DNA from 4 places in the Paenibacillus sp. JCM 18996 genome. Region 3 is predicted to be linked to each of the others. Evidence: riboswitches for the same ligand, from Rfam matches in the RefSeq annotation. Region 3 holds a riboswitch; each other region holds the start of a gene.
The links. A riboswitch is a leader RNA that binds a small molecule or an ion and turns the genes downstream of it on or off. The one in region 3 is predicted to bind cyclic di-AMP.

Region 1 (4,735 bases), 1.7 Mb from region 3:
CCAATCGGGATATCACGGAAATATTTCCACTCGTTCCGAAAGGGGCTCCCGTTCAAATCGTGCAGGGCTTCCCGCCGGCATATGAGAATATTGTTGCATTGAATGTCGACAGACTTATTTCCAACCAAAAGCCGAACAAGAATGAAACCGCTGCCAAATCCGTTTTTTATTGGTTGGGATAAACAATTGAAAGCGGATTTTTACGTGACTTACTCTTGAGTAATCAAGGTTTTTTTGCGTTCATCGGCTTGCATATTTCTTTCTTTTTTCATCAATCAATGCCTACACAGGCATTTCCTACTTCCTTAAGCTCAAAGACAGAAGGATGTACCGACGGATTATGGACTATAAAAGAAGCTTCTGATCGAAGCGTTCTTGAGGTTGGTGCGTAACGTGCATTTAGCATAGCGGTACGGCCGGGGCCAATGCCGGTAAATTCGGAGCCGACTATTACAACTTTCAACAGCGGCTTCTTCCCGTTTAAATGGGGGAGCCGCTTGGTTTTTGCTTAAACCTGCAGTGATGCAGGGATCTTAAGCGTTCAGCTTCCTGTGCGGTTGGAACTCGTTCAACGTGCTGAATTCGATAGGACTTTCTTGGAATTGAAAAGGTATTTCAATGATTACTGCCGGAGAGCCATTATGACGATCTGATCTTAAACCGGATCCGGAGGGCGGGATTTTTATTTTGCGCGGCGATTCTGGTATGCTGTTAGGTAAAGGAGAGTGATCGCATGAGCGCAGAGCAAATGGAATCAAAATATGAACTCGCGACTTTTGCAGGGGGCTGCTTCTGGTGTATGGTCACGCCGTTCGAGGAACTTCCCGGCATAATAAAAGTGGTATCCGGTTATACAGGCGGGCACAAGCCGAATCCGACGTACGAGGAAGTATGCTCGGAGACTACGGGGCATGCCGAGGCGGTTCAAATCACATTCGACCCGGGCATTTTCCCTTATTCAAAGCTGCTGTCGATTTTCTGGCAGCAGATCGACCCGACCGACGCGGGCGGGCAGTTCTTTGACCGGGGCGAGTCGTACCGTACGGCGATTTTTTATCATAACGAGGCGCAGAAGGAACAGGCGGAGGCCAGCAAAAAAGAGCTGGAGGAAAGCGGCCGATTTGACCGTCCGATCGCCACGCAGATCGTTCCCGCAGCGGAATTCTATCCGGCCGAGGATTATCATCAGGACTATCATCACAAAAACCCGATGAGGTATAAAATGTACCGTAAAGGCTCGGGCCGCGACGCCTTCATCGACAAACACTGGAAATTCACCAAAAACCCGGATGAACTGAAGTCAAGGCTGACTGAGCTGCAGTATCACGTCACGCAGAACAACGGCACGGAGCCTCCGTTCCGCAATGAATTCTGGGATGACCATCGGGAGGGCATATATGTGGATATCGTATCCGGCGAGCCTTTGTTCAGCTCCATGGATAAGTTCGACTCCGCGTGCGGCTGGCCGAGCTTCACGAAGCCGATGCATCAGAGCCAAGTGATCGAGAAATCCGATTTGAGCCATTCCATGGTGCGGACGGAAGTACGCAGCAAACAGGCGGATTCCCACCTGGGTCATGTCTTCAACGACGGTCCGCGCGAAACGGGAGGCCTGCGTTACTGCATCAACTCCGCTGCACTGAGGTTCATTCCCAGGGAAGAGCTGGAGCGGGAAGGCTACGGAGAGTATTTAACGCTGTTTGACAAATAGAAACAAATACAATAACTCACAAAATAAAACAAGCAAGCAAAACATCCTGTTTTGCTTGCTTGTTTCAAAAGAGGCGAACATGGAAATCGGGTTAGTCGCCTAACTGGTGCGGCGTCTCCAGGATGTTCTCAAGGTTGCAGTCGAGGGTGTACAGCTCCGTCTTCTCGCCTGTCACCTCGCAAACAGCGGTAAAAGAGGAAACCACCTCGCAGCGCGTAACGAAGGAAAGGGCTTTCTTCATCAAATCGCCGCCCGCCTCGTCCGTTTCGCCTTCGCCTGTCTGGGTCGGCTCCACGTCGGGCGCACCTGCGAAGGCAAAGGTTTCTTCCACCGGAGTTCCCTGAGAGATAATCAGGATTTTATTCTTGACGATATGAATTTCGGTCCGCTCCGAACTGCTGCCGAGCATTTCCGTTTCGTAGTGCTTATACCATTCGCTGATCGACTGCTTCATAGCGGCTCTTGCATCGGTTAACATTGTGCTTTCACTCCTATTCGGCAATGTTTTGCGGGAGACAACAAAAGAAGCCCGTCGAAATAGAGGGAACTCTATTCGTGGACTTCTTCCCACACGGCGGAAGCCGTGCATTGCACGATAGTTGTTGCCTCTCCCTATACGCTTGCGAGGTTAGCTGACGGATTCGGGCGTGAGAGTCACCCTACCAAAGAAGCCTTCCTGTGGATTCACCCCTGGAATTGCCGGCGCGCCGGCAGCTCCGATTGGTTCCCCCGCTTCTCATTCGAAAATGAGAATTCAGCGATTTAAAAGTTCACTTAAACAGATAAAGTGCTGTACATCTATTATAAACTACAAAAGGCACTCCTGAAACCATGTCAAACCGCTAATATGACCGTTTACAGCGAATATTTGAAGATTATTGGCGAAAATAATGATATTTTATTCAAGGTATCTGCCATATACTCTCGAAATCTGTCGTTTACACAGATTATTGGTATTTGGGCAGCCAAGAGCCATGGGCTTCAATCAGCTCGTCGCACATGGCCACGATGTCGTCAATCGACAGCTCGGCGGCTGTGTGAGGGTCTAGCAGCGCCGCATGGTAGATGTGCTCTTTCTTCAGCGTCATTGCCGCTTCGATGGTCAGCAGCTGGGTGTTGATATTGGTACGGTTCAACGCGGCCAGCTGAGGGGGCAGATCTCCCACATAAGTCGGAGTGACGCCGTTCTTGTCCACCAGGCAGGTTACCTCCACGCAGGCTTCCTTCGGCAGGTTGGTGATCAGTCCGGTGTTCATCACGTTGCCGCCGATGCGGAACGGCTCGTTGGTTTCCATTGCCTCGAACATATAAGAAGCGTACTCTTTGGAACGCGTATGTTCGAGATTCTTGTTGTTCACCATCTCTTCCCTCATTGTCTTCCAGCGGTCGATCTGGCGGACACAGCGGCGCGGATACTCGTCGAGCGGAATATTGAAGCGGTCGATCAACTCCGGATAATTTCTTTTGATGAAGTACGGGTGATATTCCGCATTGTGCTCGGAAGACTCGGTCACGTAGTAGCCGAAGCGGAACATCATCTCGTAGCGCACCATGTCGTCGTGCTTTTCTTTCTGTCTCTCGGCGGCTCTGCGCTTGATCTCGGGATACAGGTCCCGGCCTTCCCTGGTTACTTCCAGCAGCCAGGCCATGTGGTTGATTCCGGCGATTTTGGCCTGCACTCCTTCGGTGTCCATTTCGAGGCTTTTGAACAGATGCGGGATGCATCCCTGCACGCTGTGGCAGAGTCCGACTGTTTTCACTCCTCCGTAAGTGTTCATTACATTGGTGAGAACAGCCATCGGGTTCGTGTAATTTAAGAACAAAGCGTCAGGGCACACTTCCTGGATATCCCGGGCAAAATCGAGCATCACCGGGATCGTGCGCAGGTTGCGGAAAATGCCGCCGATTCCGACAGTGTCGGCTATCGTCTGGCGCAAGCCGTATTTCTTCGGAATTTCAAAATCGGTAATCGTACAAGGGTCGTATCCGCCGACCTGGATGGCGTTTACTACAAATTTCGCGCCCCTGAGCGCTTCTTTGCGGTCGCTGTAAGCTTTAATGCTGCAGCCGCTGCCTGTAGTGGCCTTCAGGTTGTTCAGCATGTTCTCCGAATCCTTCAAACGCTCAGGGTCGATATCGAACAAAGCTAATTCATAATCCTGAAGCGCGGGGGTCATCATGCAGTCTCCAAGGACATTTTTGGCAAAAACGGTACTTCCTGCTCCTAAAAAGGTAATTTTCGGCACAGCTGTGTTCCTCCTTGAAAGTGGTTTCATTTCTAAACAAACTATACGCCTATATACAACGGTTTCGAATGGAGAGATTCCACTTTCATATGGACAGATGTAGTTTTTTGTTGATAAAATGAGAAATAATAGCCTGAGTTCCTGTGAACCGGAAAATCCGAAAGGAGTGCGGCTTATGCCGGCCTATTCACATGCGGTGGCGATCAATCCCTCTCCCGGCAAAGGTGAGATCACAGTCCTGTTCAGCGGAGAATCGCAAACCCGGGCGTCCCATAAAGTGGGCCCCCAGCTTTTGGATTATTATTTGCTGCATTTTGTAACTTCTGGTAAAGGAAGCTTTTATTCAATGGGAAAAGGATATGAGATTGGGGCGGGCAGCAGCTTTATTATTTTTCCGGGAGAGTTGTCCAGCTACGAATCGGATCCGCATGAGCCCTGGAAATACCGTTGGATCGGATTCAGGGGCGACCGTATCGCGGAATATCTCAGCCAAATCGGAATTTCTCCCCACCAGCCTGTCATCCATACGGAACAGAAGCGGAGAATCAATGCGCTGCTGAGCCAAACCTTCGTCTGCCTTCAGAGAGCCGAAAGGGGCTGCGACATGAAGACGGGCGGCTATATGAGGCTGCTGCTGGCGGAATACGCCAAAGAATCGAAGACCTCGGTAAAGGAGCAGAAGGTGAGCGAAGCCATCCGCCAGCAGGTGGAACAAGCGGTCCGGTGGATTACACTGCAATACTCCCAGCCGGTTTCGATCGAAGAAATGGCACGCTCG
Region 2 (4,735 bases), 1.2 Mb from region 3:
CGCTCCAATACGCTGGCGCTGTCCGATCTGCAGGGAGGTACCTTCACCATAACGAACGGCGGTGTATTCGGATCCCTTTTATCGACGCCGATTCTGAATGCCCCTCAGGTAGGTATTCTGGGCATGCACAAAATCCAGCTGCGCCCTGTGGCGATCGATGAGCAGCGGATGGAGAACCGGCCGATGATGTATATCGCTCTGTCATACGACCATCGCATTGTGGACGGCAGCGAAGCGGTCCGCTTCCTCGTCACCGTCAAGGAGCTGCTCGAAGATCCGGAAACATTGCTGCTCGAAGGGTAACGGCCGGCAGTTTTGTCAGGCTCGCAGCTGTCGAAGCTGCAAGTGTTGGCAGGAAACTGCTTCGAGGGGCGGTGCCGAGTGTGCAGGCAAGAAACAGCCCGGACGGCGGTGCAGTCTGTGCAAATATGAAACAGCCTCGGTCGGACTTGCTGCCGTGCCGGGGCTGTTTTTATCTGCTTCTCTGCATACGATTTAGCGATTTTTGTGTACAGGACTATTTTAGATTAAAATGAGAATACAGTGAGCGGCAGGAGGGGAAGATGTTGCTTTTTATAGACAATGAAGGTATCACCGATCCAAGAATCAACCTTGCCATAGAAGAATATGCTTTGAAGAATTTGCCGATGGACACAAGCTACCTGCTTTTTTATATCAACGAACCGTCGATCATCATTGGAAAAAACCAGAATACGTTGGAGGAAATCAACTCCGAGTATGTCAAAAAGCATGGACTCCATGTAGTCCGAAGGTTATCCGGCGGCGGAGCGGTGTACCATGATCTGGGAAACCTGAATTTCAGCTTCATTACAAAGGATGACGGCGAGTCGTTCCACAACTTCCAGAAATTCGCGGAGCCGGTGATCAAGGCGCTGAAGAAGCTTGGTGTCCAGGCACATTTGACTGGGAGAAACGATATCCAGGTCGGCGAGCGCAAAATATCCGGCAATGCCCAATTCACCACCAAGGGCCGGATGTTCAGCCACGGTACGCTTTTGTTCGATTCCGAAATAGAAAATGTCGTGTCGGCGCTCAACGTGCACCCGGAAAAAATCCAATCCAAAGGCATAAAATCCATTCGCAGCAGAGTGGCCAACATAAGCGAATTTCTGGATGCGCCGATGAGGATTGAAGAATTCAGGAATGAACTGCTGCAATCGATTTTCGGCAAGTGGCCACAGGATGTGCCCCGTGTCCAGCTCGAGGAATCGGATTGGGAAGCGATCCGCCGTCTGTCGAAGGAGAGATATGGGAGCTGGGATTGGAACTACGGCAAATCTCCGGAGAGCACTCTGCATAGCAAGAAGCGTTTCGAAACGGTCGGAACCATAGATGTCCGGATGAATATATCGAAAGGCCTTATCAGCGATCTGAAAATTTACGGCGATTTTTTTGGTGCTGGGGAAATCTCGGATATTGAAGATCAGCTCAAAGGTGTGCGCTATGAAGAGTCCGAGGTGATAAAAGCCTTGTCAGGCATCGATTTGCGGGCATATTTCGGCCGGTTGGAGCCTGAGTCTTTTCTGGATTTATTGATGTTAAAGAATAGTTAGCCCGCTTGCCGCGAATCTCATAAGTTAAGGATGAAGAAGGTGACAGCATGAACGGTCAGAACCGGAGCCATATCCGCCCAGGCCTGGAAGTCAGTATCGTTTTGAAGAAAGACCAGAGGACAGGTGCGTTAACCAAGGGAATCGTCAAGGACATCTTAACGAATTCTCCCACGCATCCCCATGGAATCAAGGTTCGTTTGACAGATGGACAGGTAGGCAGAGTCAAAGAAATACTTAGTTGAGGGACGAAGGCCACTAAGCAAGAAGAAGACAAGAGACTTCAATATGAGGTCTCTTTCTTATTGTCTTAATTTGGACACAATTTTGTTGAAAAATGGGTGTTTACCCTCTTTTATCATATGTTACATTGAAATAGTTGAAAAAACAGCAACAAAACAGATGCCGAATCCAATGGTCCTATCATTGGTACGGGGGACTTATTTTGGGGTGAACGTTTGGCGCAGGCCAGACCAGGGAGCAACCTCTACCCGAACCCGCCAACTAACCTCGGAGGCTACAAGGAGGAAAGCAGTTGAAGGTTTTGGCAAGCTCGCTTGTGTTAACGGGCGCATTTTTGCTGTCCGGTCTTTTTCACGCTCATTCGGCGGAAGCCGCTGTATTGAACAGTAGTGTGAAGGTACAGATTAACGATCACCTCGTGTCTTTTCCTGATGCACAGCCGTTCATAGACGGCAATCAGAATCTGCAGACGCCGATTCGTCTGATTTCGGAAGAATTGGGCTACAATGTGGATTGGCAGATGGATGGTCAGCAGGTGACGGTAACGATAAGCAGTCCAGAGAAAAAGATTGTGATTACGACAGGACAGTCTTATGCCACGGTGAACGGCGAGAAAGTAAGCATTGGCACGCAGGCTTTGTTTCAGGAAGGCAGGGTGATGGTTCCCCTTCGCTTTGTGAGCGAAAACTTGGGAATTACTACCCAATGGGATCAAACCAACTATATTGCCATCCTCGGTAAGGACGGAAAATACCACGCACCCGCATGGTGGGCACCGTCCAAGGTGGTGGAGAAAGCAATCTCCACAAGAATCGTGGAGTTGTCCAAGCAGTATCTCGGCACTGCCTACCAATATGGTGGGACGAGCCCTGACGGATTCGACTGCTCGGGTTTTGTCCAGTATGTTTATGGCAAGAACGGCGTATCGCTTCCCCGGACATCCAGAGACATGAACACCGCAGGTAATCCCGTCGCCCAGCCCAAGGTCGGAGATCTGGTATTCTTCGCCCAGGCTAAGGTCCCTTCACACGTCGGAATTTATTTAGGCAACAATCAATTTATATCCGCCACCGATGACGGTGTTAAAATTGACAGCCTGCAAAGCGGTTATTGGGGATCCAGATACATTGGCGCCAAACGCTTTATCTGAATATAGACGGCCGGAATTTTTTCCGGTCTTTTTTTTAACCAATGCTTTTTTTAATAAACCTTTTCAAGAGCCGCAAAATGAGGTAAAATAGAATCAGTGTGAAAATAGTTAACATAATCAGGTAGGTGAACTCTCATGCTGACTGCGCTTATAACGGATTCTTTCCCTTCAATGGATTCTTCCAAAAATACCGATAAAAATGCGGATGTGTTCTCCCTTTTGGAATCTCTTATCGCCCAGAAAGAGCAGCAGGTCTTGGATATTGAGCAAGCCATTGAGCGTTATGAAAAGAGAAGACTTCGCGAAGAACAAAGCTATCAATCCATGTCAGGTTTAAGGCGTTTGTTGACAGGCAAAAAACCGGATCATCACTTGGCTGTAGAGTATATCCATTATGTTAAGAAGCCGCTTGAGACGGTAAAGCAGCTGAGACAGGAAATCGAGTCGCTTAAAGCTCAATTGAATGAAGAGATCTAACAGTTGTGCTTCCTCCATAAGATGGGGGAAGACAGTGAAAGCCGTTTATCCAATGGATAAGCGGCTTTTTCGTTGTTTGGGGCGCAGTCGATTATTATAGAGTTCCAGCTGATTATTCTTTATCTATGATAGACGGTACAGCAATAAAATCGTGCTCCTCGCTGTAGGCGGGAACACCGTGGATGCCCACATCGAGTCCGACCAGCTCCTCATCTCTGCTGACACGGACCGGAACGAGCAGGCTTATCAATTTCATCGCAAGCCAGGTCAGGCAAAAGCCCCACACACAGACGATGGCGAGTCCCAAAGCCTGAATGCCGAGCAGAGACCAGCCGCCGCCGTAGAACAAGCCCGCGCCGCTGAGGTTGAATTTGGAAGTCCATTCCGGAATGGCAAACAACCCGACAGCCAGAGTACCGATGCTTCCGCTGACACCGTGCACGGCGAAGGCACCGACCGGATCGTCGATCCTTTTGCTTTCAAGGAATTCCGTGGCGAAGATCATGACGATTCCGCACACCGCGCCGATGAAGATAGCCACCCCTTCTGACACATAGGCGCAACCTGCCGTAATTCCCACTAGTCCCGCCAGCGCGCCATTGATGACCATCGGAGGGTCGGATTTCTGATATCGCATCATAGTGAACAGAATGCAGGAAGCCGCACCGGCAGCCGCGGCAAGCATCGTGGTCACCGCGATATGTCCGATCTCCACAGAATAATTGGCGGCGCTAAGCGTACTTCCCGAGTTAAACCCGAACCAGCCGAACCAAAGAATAAAAGCGCCGACCGAAGCTAACGGAAGATTGGAGGGCGGAACGATGTTCGCGCTGCCGTCGTCGTTATATTTTCCAATTCTCGGACCGATCAGCTTCGCCGCAGCCAGCGCGGAGAATCCCCCTAACGCGTGAATGACCGCTGAGCCGGCAAAATCGATCATTCCCAGCTTTCCCAACCAGCCGCCCACTGCCCATACCCAATGTCCCGCAATCGGGTAGATCAGCCCCGTCATGGCTATGGTGTACAGGATGTAAGCTTTAAAGTTGATCCTTTCGGCAACCGCCCCGGAAACGATGGAGATCACCGCAATGACGAAGGCGCACTGGAACAGCCAGTAGGTCTCATGCGAAATGTTCAATTTAATATGTGTGAGATCCCCTCCCATCAGGAACCCGCTCATTCCCAGCAATCCCCATACATCTTTCCCGTACATAATGCCGAATCCGAACAGGAAAAACACCAACGCACCGAATGCGATATCGACAAAAACCTTCATTATTATGCTGGCCGCGTT
Region 3 (4,735 bases):
AACTGCAACAACCGTATCCCTAATCAACTCCTATTGTCCACGATATCGAAGAAAAGTATGGGTCAAACCAGTGGAAGATTGATGTAGAAATCCAATGTGTAAGTCAAGTGCTATTACCACTTTTATTATTGTTTCATAGACCCCGCTGGTCCACATAATCAAGGCTTCCGTTCGGAAGAGGTGGCGGGAGCAGGGATCCCCCAAGTGACTGCGCCCATATACAGCAGAAACACAATACCAATGAGGATCTATGTGACCTTGATCCACGCCACAGTCAAGAGCAATATGGAAACACACCGAGGATCGCGAGGATAATCAGTATCATATTGCAAATTGCAGCTGTTAGTACCAGACTAGAGTTTTCTCATTGGGCGACTGCCATTTTTACAATAACTTTATTTGATCCTACAGTTTATTTTACATAATCTGACTATCATTGTACGTATCGAAGGTGTCAAACTTAGTTAGGGAAGGGGGAAAGGCTAATGATAGGAAAGACTTGGAGGCGTATTCTTAAGCGCATTGGAAGAAACAGGTGGATAGCTATGCCGGCATAGCTGCTATTACAGTCCAGGCGCAGCGAGCGGTTAGACGTGTCAGAAGGCTGGCGTGCAGCGAGCGGTGATGATGATGTGTCGGAGGGCTGGCGCCCAGCCAGCGACACTGATGCGTCTAAGGGCTTGCGTGCAACTAGCGTAATGATCTGTTGGAGGGCTGGCGAGCAGCGACGGTGAAGATGCGTCGGAAGGCTGTCGCACAGCGAGTATGCACAGTCACTACACCAGAAGCGGTATCCGAGAGATACCCTTTTTCTTAATTGGGGGTGAACAGGAACATAGTTTTAATACAAAACAGCAGTTTCGGGACAGTTTTTGTTTGGAATTTTTACAGATAATACCGAGATAATTAATATGGGTACTACCCTTTTGTTCATTTGTATCATTCTCGAACCAGGACGTACCTTTAATCTGATCATTACACAGTCGTTAAAAGCATCGGGCGATGTCCGATTTTCAGCATTGATGGCAATCATCTTCCCGTTCTTATTAGGTATACCTCTGGCATACCTGCTTTGCCTACGATTCCATATGGGACTCACTGGATTGTGGTGGACAATGGCAATCGATGAATGGTGCAGGGCGATTCTCCTGGCCATCCGTTGGAAGAGCCGTGTGTGGGAAAAGAAAATACTGGTTAATAATATGGAATCTGGATTATCGATCAAAGGATAGTGATAATCTCCCCTGATGAATTTCATGCGAAAAGTACACTAGTAGAAATGTAGTGGCTGCTGTAAGCCCTTAAATGAGTCAGTTTTGTCTAGGATTCCATGGGGACTTTAATAAGATACTATCCAATGTGAAATTAAAGTTACCTATCTTTTGTTCGGCATTAGCTAAACGGTGTAAGAATAATCCAACTCCAGCTGAGCCTGTTCCAAAGTGAGTTGAAATTCTAAATTTGTCTAATTTATCTGCATGCCTCCCATTCCAATTGCAATCGCTCTTTTAAATCGTTTATAATTGGAACTACTTGAAAAATAAACTATAATTTTCCTTATTGCAAGAGAAAATACGGATTTCCTAATAGCTATCCAATCTCGGTATTTGTCTAAATCCTTTCCATCGAAGAAAAAAAGAGCGCGCCGGCCACAAAGCCGGAACACTCTTTTGTTATTTACTGCAGCACATACAGCTGCACGTCCTGGAAACCAAAATTGGCTACCATATCTCTATGACCGGGAATGAAAATATCAATGCGGTTTCCTTTAATCGCGCTTCCCTGATCCGTAGCGTAGGCAACCAGCCCGCCGTCAGGCAAGTTTTTGAAGTTATAGCCGGTAATAAAAACTTTGGATCCCATCGGGATGACGGCAGGATCGACAGCAATGGTTCCCAGCTTCAGCGGGTTGCCATAATAATCGACAGCTCCCCATCCGTTCTCTTCAGGGGAATCCGAATAAGCGGAGGCCGTCATCGACATAATCTTCTTATAAGGCAGGGCTTGTCCGGAAACATTCACGGTATTCGCAGATGCCGAAATGATATTTGCGGACGTTGATGCTTGACTGGCCTGAACAGTGTTCGCCTTAACGGGGGCTGCGGAAGGCAGGGTCAACACTAAGCCGGGGTATAAATTCAGAGGATCGAGTTTCGGATTGGCGGCCATCAGCTCTTTTAAAGGAAGCTTCAGCTTGTTCGCAATAATCCAGTACGTATCTCCCTCCTGAATCGTGTAGCGGACATCGGGAAGGTTCAGGGTTTGCCCTGTCTGCAGGTTCAATGGATCTACTCCCGGATTAGCCTTTTGTATCGACTCCAGCGGAATATTTTTGGCTGTTGCAATTTTCCACATAGTATCGTCGGGCTGAACCTGGTAAGTTGCTGCGAATGCGGGTGTCGCAATGCTTGCGATCGATAGACCTAATGCCAGAGTAAAAAAAGTTTTCCTGGTGAACCGTTTCATGTTGCTCCTCCTTTTAATGGGCCTGCGAGGTTAGTTGTCGGGTTTGGGATGAGGATACATCCCTTCGCTAAAGCGATTCACCCCAAAGACGCGGCTGCGTCATGAAGCTCTCCCCCGCACTTTGGAAACATGGAAATCCTTCCAAAGTTTTGGCATTTTTCGAGATTTATCGTACCATACCTTTCTTTTTTGATGAATATGTAATTATTGGTAAAATGTTTAAGCCTGCGTTTTATTGGGTAATAAGGGGGTTGTTTCAGCCATCAGCTTGCATTGCCGCAGGTATTCAGTCCGTCAGCGCAGCAGCTCGCTTTTTACCATGCCGTAGGCATTGCGGTCGCCTTTCTTGGCGTAGAACCTGAGGCCGTCCAATCCTTTGAAGAGCAGGGCACATCGCAGCCTTTCTTCGAATTTGGGAATCTCGCGCCCCTCGCTCGTCCAAACATCGCGCACCATTTGAGGAATTTGCAGCTGAGGGGTCCATAGATGCTGTGTGGCCAAATCGAACACAAAGTCTCCGTACATGGCCATTTCCCAGTCGACGATGCCGGTCACGGTGCGCCCGTCCGTCAGCATGTTCCCCAAGTGGAAATCTCCGTGCACGAGATAGCGTTCTCCGGGCGAACATTTGGCGAGGTCCATCATGATGGCATACAAGTGCTCGAATACATCCCGCTCCAGGAAACTATGCTCAAACAGCGAATACCAACCTTCCCAAAAACCGGATTGCTCTTTCAGAAAAAAAGACTCGAGAAATTCCAGCCAGCTGCCATAAACTCCGTCTCCCGAGGGCTGGATCCACCCGTAACCTTTGGACTTGCCCAGGGAGACCCGGTTGATTGCAGAGAATTGTTTTACCAGGTCGGGCAGAATCTCCTTCACTTCATTTTGCGGGCAGCTGACGATCGACCGTCCAGGAGCTTTTTCCGCAATGGAAAAGTATAATTCGCCCGCCCTGCCGACCTCCAGCACCTTCGGAACCGGTATGCCCTGTGATGAGAACGTTTCATGTATATACCGCTCTTTCTCAAAGCCTTCCCCGCTGCCGTTAAAATGGATGACGAATTCCTTGTCTTGATGGCTGTAGCTGAAAACTTTGCTCAATTCCCCTCCTTCGATCGGATGGAGACGGGAAACCGGCCCGTTCAAAAGCTTTTGCAAAAAAGCTTCCGCCGTGCTGATATTCATTTCCGGTTTAAACGTACTCATCCTCCATCAGCCTCCCGCTCTTGTCCTAAGGACGTTTTTTTGGTCGATATTACCATGGGTTTATTCGTTAATTATGGATTATAATTGGTATCGGTTAAAAATGTGGCAGGGAAAGGAACTGGAATGAAAAAAATCTCCATCATTTTGTGTGTCGTCATTAATGCGTTCATCTGGTCAAATGTAATTGCGTCTGCTGCGGATTTTACGGACATACCGGGAACAAGTCCTTATCTTCCCTATATTGAAGAGTTAAAGAAGCTGGGGATCGCGGACGGCATTGCTGACGGGTTATTCGGTCCCGAACAGGCCATGAGCCGGGCGCAGTTTGCCAAATTTGCGGCGGGTGCTTTTCGGTTGAACGACAATGGGGGCCGGGTTCCGTTTACGGATATCGGGGGCCATTGGGGCTCTGTGTATATACGTGCCGCTTATGAAGCGGGTATCGTGGACGGTGCAACGGAAACGGCATTTTTGCCGGATCAACCCGTCACCAGGCAGGAGGCCGCCGCCATGGTCTGGAGATATGCCCGTAAACAAGGGCTGTATCCCGACACAAGCTCGAGCTTTAAGGAAAAGCCCGACACCTGGGCGCTGGAAGCGGTCAGCAGCGTGATTTCCCATAAATGGTACGGAGCGGACGTTAAGATGGCTTCCGGCGTATGGTCCTACCGTCCCAAGGAACCGATGAGCCGTCAAGAAATGGCTGCGCTGCTTGATTTGGCGATGAAGGAGATGCCAGGGTATGTGAAGACATACCTCACTCAAGAGAAACCGATGTATAAAGCCACTTATTTATGGAATACCGGCCAGCTTCTGAATAATAAAGCCGAAGTGTTTCAGTTTCTTCATAAAAACGGCGTCAATCTCGTTTACCTGCAGATGGATCCGGATGTTGCCCCGCAGGATTACGGCAGCTTTATCGAGGAAGCCGGCACGCTTGGCATGGAAGTCCACGCTTTGGGCGGAGCGCCCGACTGGATTTTGCCGGAGAACCGGAATAAAATGGACAAGCTTGTCGACTGGGTTAAAACCTATAATGCAGGCGCTGCGGTCAACCGGC
Region 4 (4,735 bases), 800 kb from region 3:
CCGCGCCGGTACAGTGCTTGATTAGGGGCCACAGGATGAGGAGGGGCACCCCGATCCATAGGAGCTGCATGCCGATGCTCCTGAGCAAGGCTTTGCGAAAATAGCCGCCCAGTTCTCCCTCCAGCCGCAAAAGAAAGACGCGGTCTGCTTCCTTCAGCAGGGTCCGCACGGGAGAGATGACCAGCAGCGGAATAAGCACAGCTAGAGCGATCCACTCGTAAGGGTAGGTAACGGGGAGCCCGTCAAGCAATTTTCGGTAAAAGTAAAAAAACACGATCAAGCCAAGCAGCAAAAAAGTGCCGAAGCCGCTTCGAAACACATCTTTCCAATACTGAAGATTGTTTTTTCGGTAAGCGGCGAGCCTGCCGCTCCATAGCTGGTCCGATTGCTTCACTTGTCCCCCTCCTTGATCAAAGCGAAAAACGTCTCGTCAAGCGAAGCGCCTGGACTGCCGGCCGCCGCAGCGATCTCCCGGAGGGACCCTTGGGCAAGAGCGCGTCCTTTATGCAGGACGACGTAACCGTCGCAATATTTTTCAATCGTCGCCAAAATGTGCGAAGAAATGAGGAAGCTCGCGCCTTTTTCTTTGAATTTCACCATCAATTCCAGCAGGGATCGGATGGCCAGCGGATCAAGGCCGAGGAATGGCTCGTCGATGATATAAAGCTGGGGTTCAATGAGAAAAGCGTTCATGATCATTACCTTCTGCCTCATCCCCTTGGACATCTGGAACGAAAAGCTTTCGGTCTTGTCGGCCATTTGAAATTCCTCAAGCAGAAAATCCATCCGTTCGCGGAACAAGGGTTCGGGAATGCCGTAAGCCCTCGCGGTCAACTCCAGATGCTCGCGGAGAGTCAGATCCTCATACAATTCGGGGGATTCCGGCACATAAGCGTACAGGCTGCGGTAACGTAGAGGAGATTCCTCCAGCTTAAGGCCGCTGATGGTAATCGTTCCCTGCTGCGGCTTAAGAAGTCCGAGAATATGTTTGATCGTTGTGCTTTTTCCCGCGCCGTTTAAGCCGATCAGGCCCATCATTTCGCCCGGACGAAGAGAAAAACTGATTTCACGCAGATAAGGCTTCCGGGGCAGATAGCCGCCGAAAAGCCCGTCCACTTTGAGTGAAGTTTCCAAAACGAGCACCTCTCTTTTAAGGGAAATTATGTAAAATATGTGTGGGTTTTTATGCCCATATAGGGCAAAAAAATGATAAAAAAGTCATGCTTTTTGCGATATGTCGAGAAAAACAAGAAAACTAAACCTAATACAAAGAAATAACCTGTTTTTATTCGGTAAAAAGCAGTATTTGATTGGAATTTATCTTTTTTTGACCATTTTTAGAAAATTTCCAGACTTTACATGTCATAATTTACAGCGTATCATAGCTTTCATGATAACTTAATACATCTTATCATATTTCCGTATCGCTGAGTTTCCCTTTTGGGGAAACGGGGGAACCAAGTCATGGTACCATGTTCATGGTATCAGGGGTGAATCCTAAGGCAAGCACCGCTTGCCCAGGTAGGGCGACTCTCACGTCCGAATCCGTCAGCTAACCTCGTAAGCGTGCAGAGAGAGGTAACTTAACATCGTGTACTGTTTCTGATTGATTGGAAAAGCCACGAGAGAAGTCCTCTTCTCTTTTGGCTTTTTTTGTTGCCCGGAAATATGGATATTAGAGAACTGCAGCTCATACATTGTTCAAAGGAGGTGGACGACTCCCGGCTCGAACGAAGAAGTATGAAGCCAATGTTGGGATGTAAGTAAAATACCACAGTCACGTCAAAATTAATCATGCACTACACGACGGCGAGGCTTACAAGGAGGACCGAAGAAGTGGGAGCTTTAGACAACCGGCAAACCCATGAAGAGCGATCATCCAACCTATCCTTCGCATTGCGATGGAAGCATGAAAACTTGCGTTTGATATCAACGATATCAATTATCTCTTGCGCTATGACTTTCATGTTCTTGGTGATGTTATACGGTACGGCTACCAAAAGCGTATCCGTGGTGGTGAACGGACAAGAGCAGGTAGTAAAAACCAAGCAGCTTGTCCTGCAACGCCTACTGGATGAACAAGCCATATCGATTGGGGAGCATGATCTTGTTAATATTCCTCTGAATGGGAAGATTCAAGACGGACAGAGAATAACAATTGATCGTGGAAAACCAGTCCAATTGACAGCTGATGGAAAGACGACAACGGTTTACACCACCGGTACAACGGTAGAGAGTGCTTTGAGAAACTTACATATAGCACTTGGGAAAGACGACAAGGTCGTTCCTTCCCCGGAAACGAAATTATCGGATACATCGGATGTCAGAATCATTCGCGTCAAGAAAGAGACCGAACAGGAGAATGTGCCTATATACTTCGGAGTTATTCAGCAGAACGACAACAATTTGCTTAAAGGCAAGGAGCAGGTCGTTCAAGAAGGCAAGCAGGGAGTTCTGGTCAAGCAGAAAGAAAAAGTATTTGAGGACGGCGAGCTGGTCTCGGAAACGATTGTGGATGAGTCTGTTGCTGCGCCAAGTGAGGACAGGATTGTTGCGGTGGGTACGAAGAATCCCGTGGTAACCGCAGCCGTTACGGCCGTCCCGGCAGCTGCTCCGGCTTCTGCTCCGGCCAGCGCCCCTGCCGATACGCAGGTAGTCAGCAAAAGCGGTATGAATTTCGGTTATAAGCAGGTGTTGAATAACGTGTCCTTGACCGCTTATGCGGCAGGCGTCAGTTCAACCGGCAAATCCAGCAGCAACCCCCAATATGGGATGACCGCAACCGGAACCCGCGTAACCGAAGGCAGGACGATTGCCGTAGATCCGAGCGTGGTACCGCTTGGATGGTGGGTTTACATTGAGGGTCTCGGTTTCCGCAGGGCGGAGGATACCGGCAGTGCCGTGAAAGGAAAGATCATCGACGTTTATTTCGACAGTGAAGATTACGCCAACCGGTTCGGCCGGAAAAGCGGCTTTACTGTTTATGTGATCGGACCCAACAAGCCTGTAGGGAATTGATTGAATATTCATATTGTGCTATTTTAAATATAATCTAGGTATAATGTGAAGAAGAGGTTGCGGCCTCTTCTTTTTCTGTATAAAGGATGAGAAACGGATAATGATTAAAGAAATTATTGTAGTAGAAGGCAAGGACGACACCGCTGCCATCCGTAGGGCGGTCGAGGCGGAAACGATTGAAACCGGAGGGTCCGCGATTAATACGGCGATATTGAATCGCATCGCGCTCGCCCACCGCCGCAGGGGTGTGATCGTGTTTACGGATCCCGATCATGCGGGGGAAAGAATAAGGAAAATCATCACTCAGCACGTCCCCGGCTGCAAGCACGCTTTTCTGAGGCAAGAAGAAGCTACACTGAAAGGCGATATCGGTGTGGAGAACGCGGCTCCGGAAGCCATCCGGGAAGCGCTCAGCAAGGTGAGGACCGATTATGCCGGCGCCGAATCGCGGATTACTTGGGACGATCTCCTGGAAGCGGGGCTCATTGTGCATCCCCGGGCTTCTTCCCGCCGGTTGGCCGTAGGCAACGCGCTCGGAATAGGGTATGCTAACGGTAAACAATTTTTCAACCGCTGCCGAATGTTTCAAATCACCAGGGAAGAATTCGAAGCGGCCTTAACCCAACTAGATGAAGAGGTTAATCCATGACGATGAATGATTTTTTTTCTTCTGAAGATATTGCATCTCCGAAACGGACGAAGGAATTGATCCGAAAATACGATTTTACGCTAAAGAAAAGCCTTGGACAGAATTTTCTTATCGATTACAAGATATTAAATAAAATTGTCGGAGCCGCCGGGCTGGACAAGAGCAAAGGGGCGTTGGAAATCGGTCCGGGCATTGGCGCGCTCACACAGCAGTTAGCCAAAATCGCGGGAAAGGTGGCCGCTGTAGAAATCGATCAGAGGCTGATTCCCATCCTCGCCGAGACATTGGACCCTTACCCGCATGCAAGCGTAATCCATGGGGATGTGCTCAAGCTTGATCTGCATGGGCTGTTCCGGCAGCATTTCCGGGATGTTCAGGGCGTCAGTGTGGTGGCCAACCTGCCTTATTATATTACTACGCCGATTATTATGAAGCTGCTTGAGGAAAAGCTGCCTCTGGACAATATCGTCGTCATGATCCAGAAGGAAGTCGCCGAACGGATGGCGGCGAAGCCGGGGGGCAAGGATTATGGGAGCTTGAGCATCGCCGTCCAATTCTATTGCGAGCCCGAGATCGTGACGATCGTGCCCCGCACGGTATTCATCCCACAGCCTAACGTGGATTCAGCTGTAATAAGGCTGCGGGTAAGAAAATCTCCTCCGGTGCAGCTCACGGACGAAGAACACTTTTTCAAAGTGATTCAAGCCAGCTTTGCCCAGCGGCGCAAGACGCTGTGGAACAACCTGGTCTCAGGTTTGTATGGGAAAGAGCGCAAGGACGAGCTTCAGGCCGTTCTGTCCGCATGCGGGATCGATCCATCCCGGCGTGGCGAAACGCTCAGTATCGAGGAGTATGCGTGCCTTAGTAACGCGATGCTGGCCTCGATAAGATAGCGTCGCTTTATCCGCGAATTTATTCACACCAAAAGCCCACCCTCGCGCATATGATACATCGGAGGGGATTAAGCTTATGAATCTAGGAGACCTGGTCACAAGAAGATCTTACGGCGGTGACATCATTTTCAAAATCGAGTCAATCACAGGCGCGTGGGCTACCTTAAGAGGAGTG

Region 1: it holds a riboswitch for cyclic di-AMP, as region 3 does, so the genes downstream of both, ACZ5N7_RS09335 (Na-translocating system protein MpsC family protein) here and ACZ5N7_RS17730 (LysM peptidoglycan-binding domain-containing protein) in region 3, are expected to answer to the same signal.
Region 2: it holds a riboswitch for cyclic di-AMP, as region 3 does, so the genes downstream of both, ACZ5N7_RS04460 (C40 family peptidase) here and ACZ5N7_RS17730 (LysM peptidoglycan-binding domain-containing protein) in region 3, are expected to answer to the same signal.
Region 4: it holds a riboswitch for cyclic di-AMP, as region 3 does, so the genes downstream of both, ACZ5N7_RS13815 (ubiquitin-like domain-containing protein) here and ACZ5N7_RS17730 (LysM peptidoglycan-binding domain-containing protein) in region 3, are expected to answer to the same signal.

Annotation. Positions count from the first base shown of each region.
Region 1 is NZ_AP043884.1:1,875,674-1,880,408, reverse strand. Features, by position in the region: gene ACZ5N7_RS09345 (L,D-transpeptidase) at 1-182, shown strand, start outside; gene msrA (peptide-methionine (S)-S-oxide reductase MsrA) at 734-1,711, shown strand; gene ACZ5N7_RS09335 (Na-translocating system protein MpsC family protein) at 1,803-2,189, opposite strand; cyclic di-AMP (ydaO/yuaA leader) riboswitch at 2,313-2,481, opposite strand; gene melA (alpha-galactosidase) at 2,659-3,957, opposite strand; gene ACZ5N7_RS09325 (AraC family transcriptional regulator) at 4,133-4,735, shown strand, end outside.
Region 2 is NZ_AP043884.1:913,323-918,057, forward strand. Features, by position in the region: gene odhB (2-oxoglutarate dehydrogenase complex dihydrolipoyllysine-residue succinyltransferase) at 1-303, shown strand, start outside; gene ACZ5N7_RS04450 (lipoate--protein ligase) at 567-1,574, shown strand; gene ACZ5N7_RS04455 (YwbE family protein) at 1,622-1,816, shown strand; cyclic di-AMP (ydaO/yuaA leader) riboswitch at 1,965-2,105, shown strand; gene ACZ5N7_RS04460 (C40 family peptidase) at 2,107-2,964, shown strand; gene ACZ5N7_RS04465 (hypothetical protein) at 3,100-3,441, shown strand; gene ACZ5N7_RS04470 (ammonium transporter) at 3,554-4,735, opposite strand, start outside.
Region 3 is NZ_AP043884.1:3,610,081-3,614,815, forward strand. Features, by position in the region: partial or broken gene ACZ5N7_RS17720 (IS200/IS605 family transposase) at 1-64, shown strand, start outside; gene ACZ5N7_RS17725 (MATE family efflux transporter) at 873-1,232, shown strand; gene ACZ5N7_RS17730 (LysM peptidoglycan-binding domain-containing protein) at 1,678-2,466, opposite strand; cyclic di-AMP (ydaO/yuaA leader) riboswitch at 2,472-2,631, opposite strand; gene ACZ5N7_RS17735 (phosphotransferase family protein) at 2,761-3,675, opposite strand; gene ACZ5N7_RS17740 (S-layer homology domain-containing protein) at 3,799-4,735, shown strand, end outside.
Region 4 is NZ_AP043884.1:2,805,709-2,810,443, reverse strand. Features, by position in the region: gene ACZ5N7_RS13825 (ABC transporter permease) at 1-394, opposite strand, end outside; gene ACZ5N7_RS13820 (ABC transporter ATP-binding protein) at 391-1,134, opposite strand; cyclic di-AMP (ydaO/yuaA leader) riboswitch at 1,416-1,583, shown strand; gene ACZ5N7_RS13815 (ubiquitin-like domain-containing protein) at 1,837-3,018, shown strand; gene rnmV (ribonuclease M5) at 3,119-3,667, shown strand; gene rsmA (16S rRNA (adenine(1518)-N(6)/adenine(1519)-N(6))-dimethyltransferase RsmA) at 3,664-4,560, shown strand; gene yabG (sporulation peptidase YabG) at 4,637-4,735, shown strand, end outside.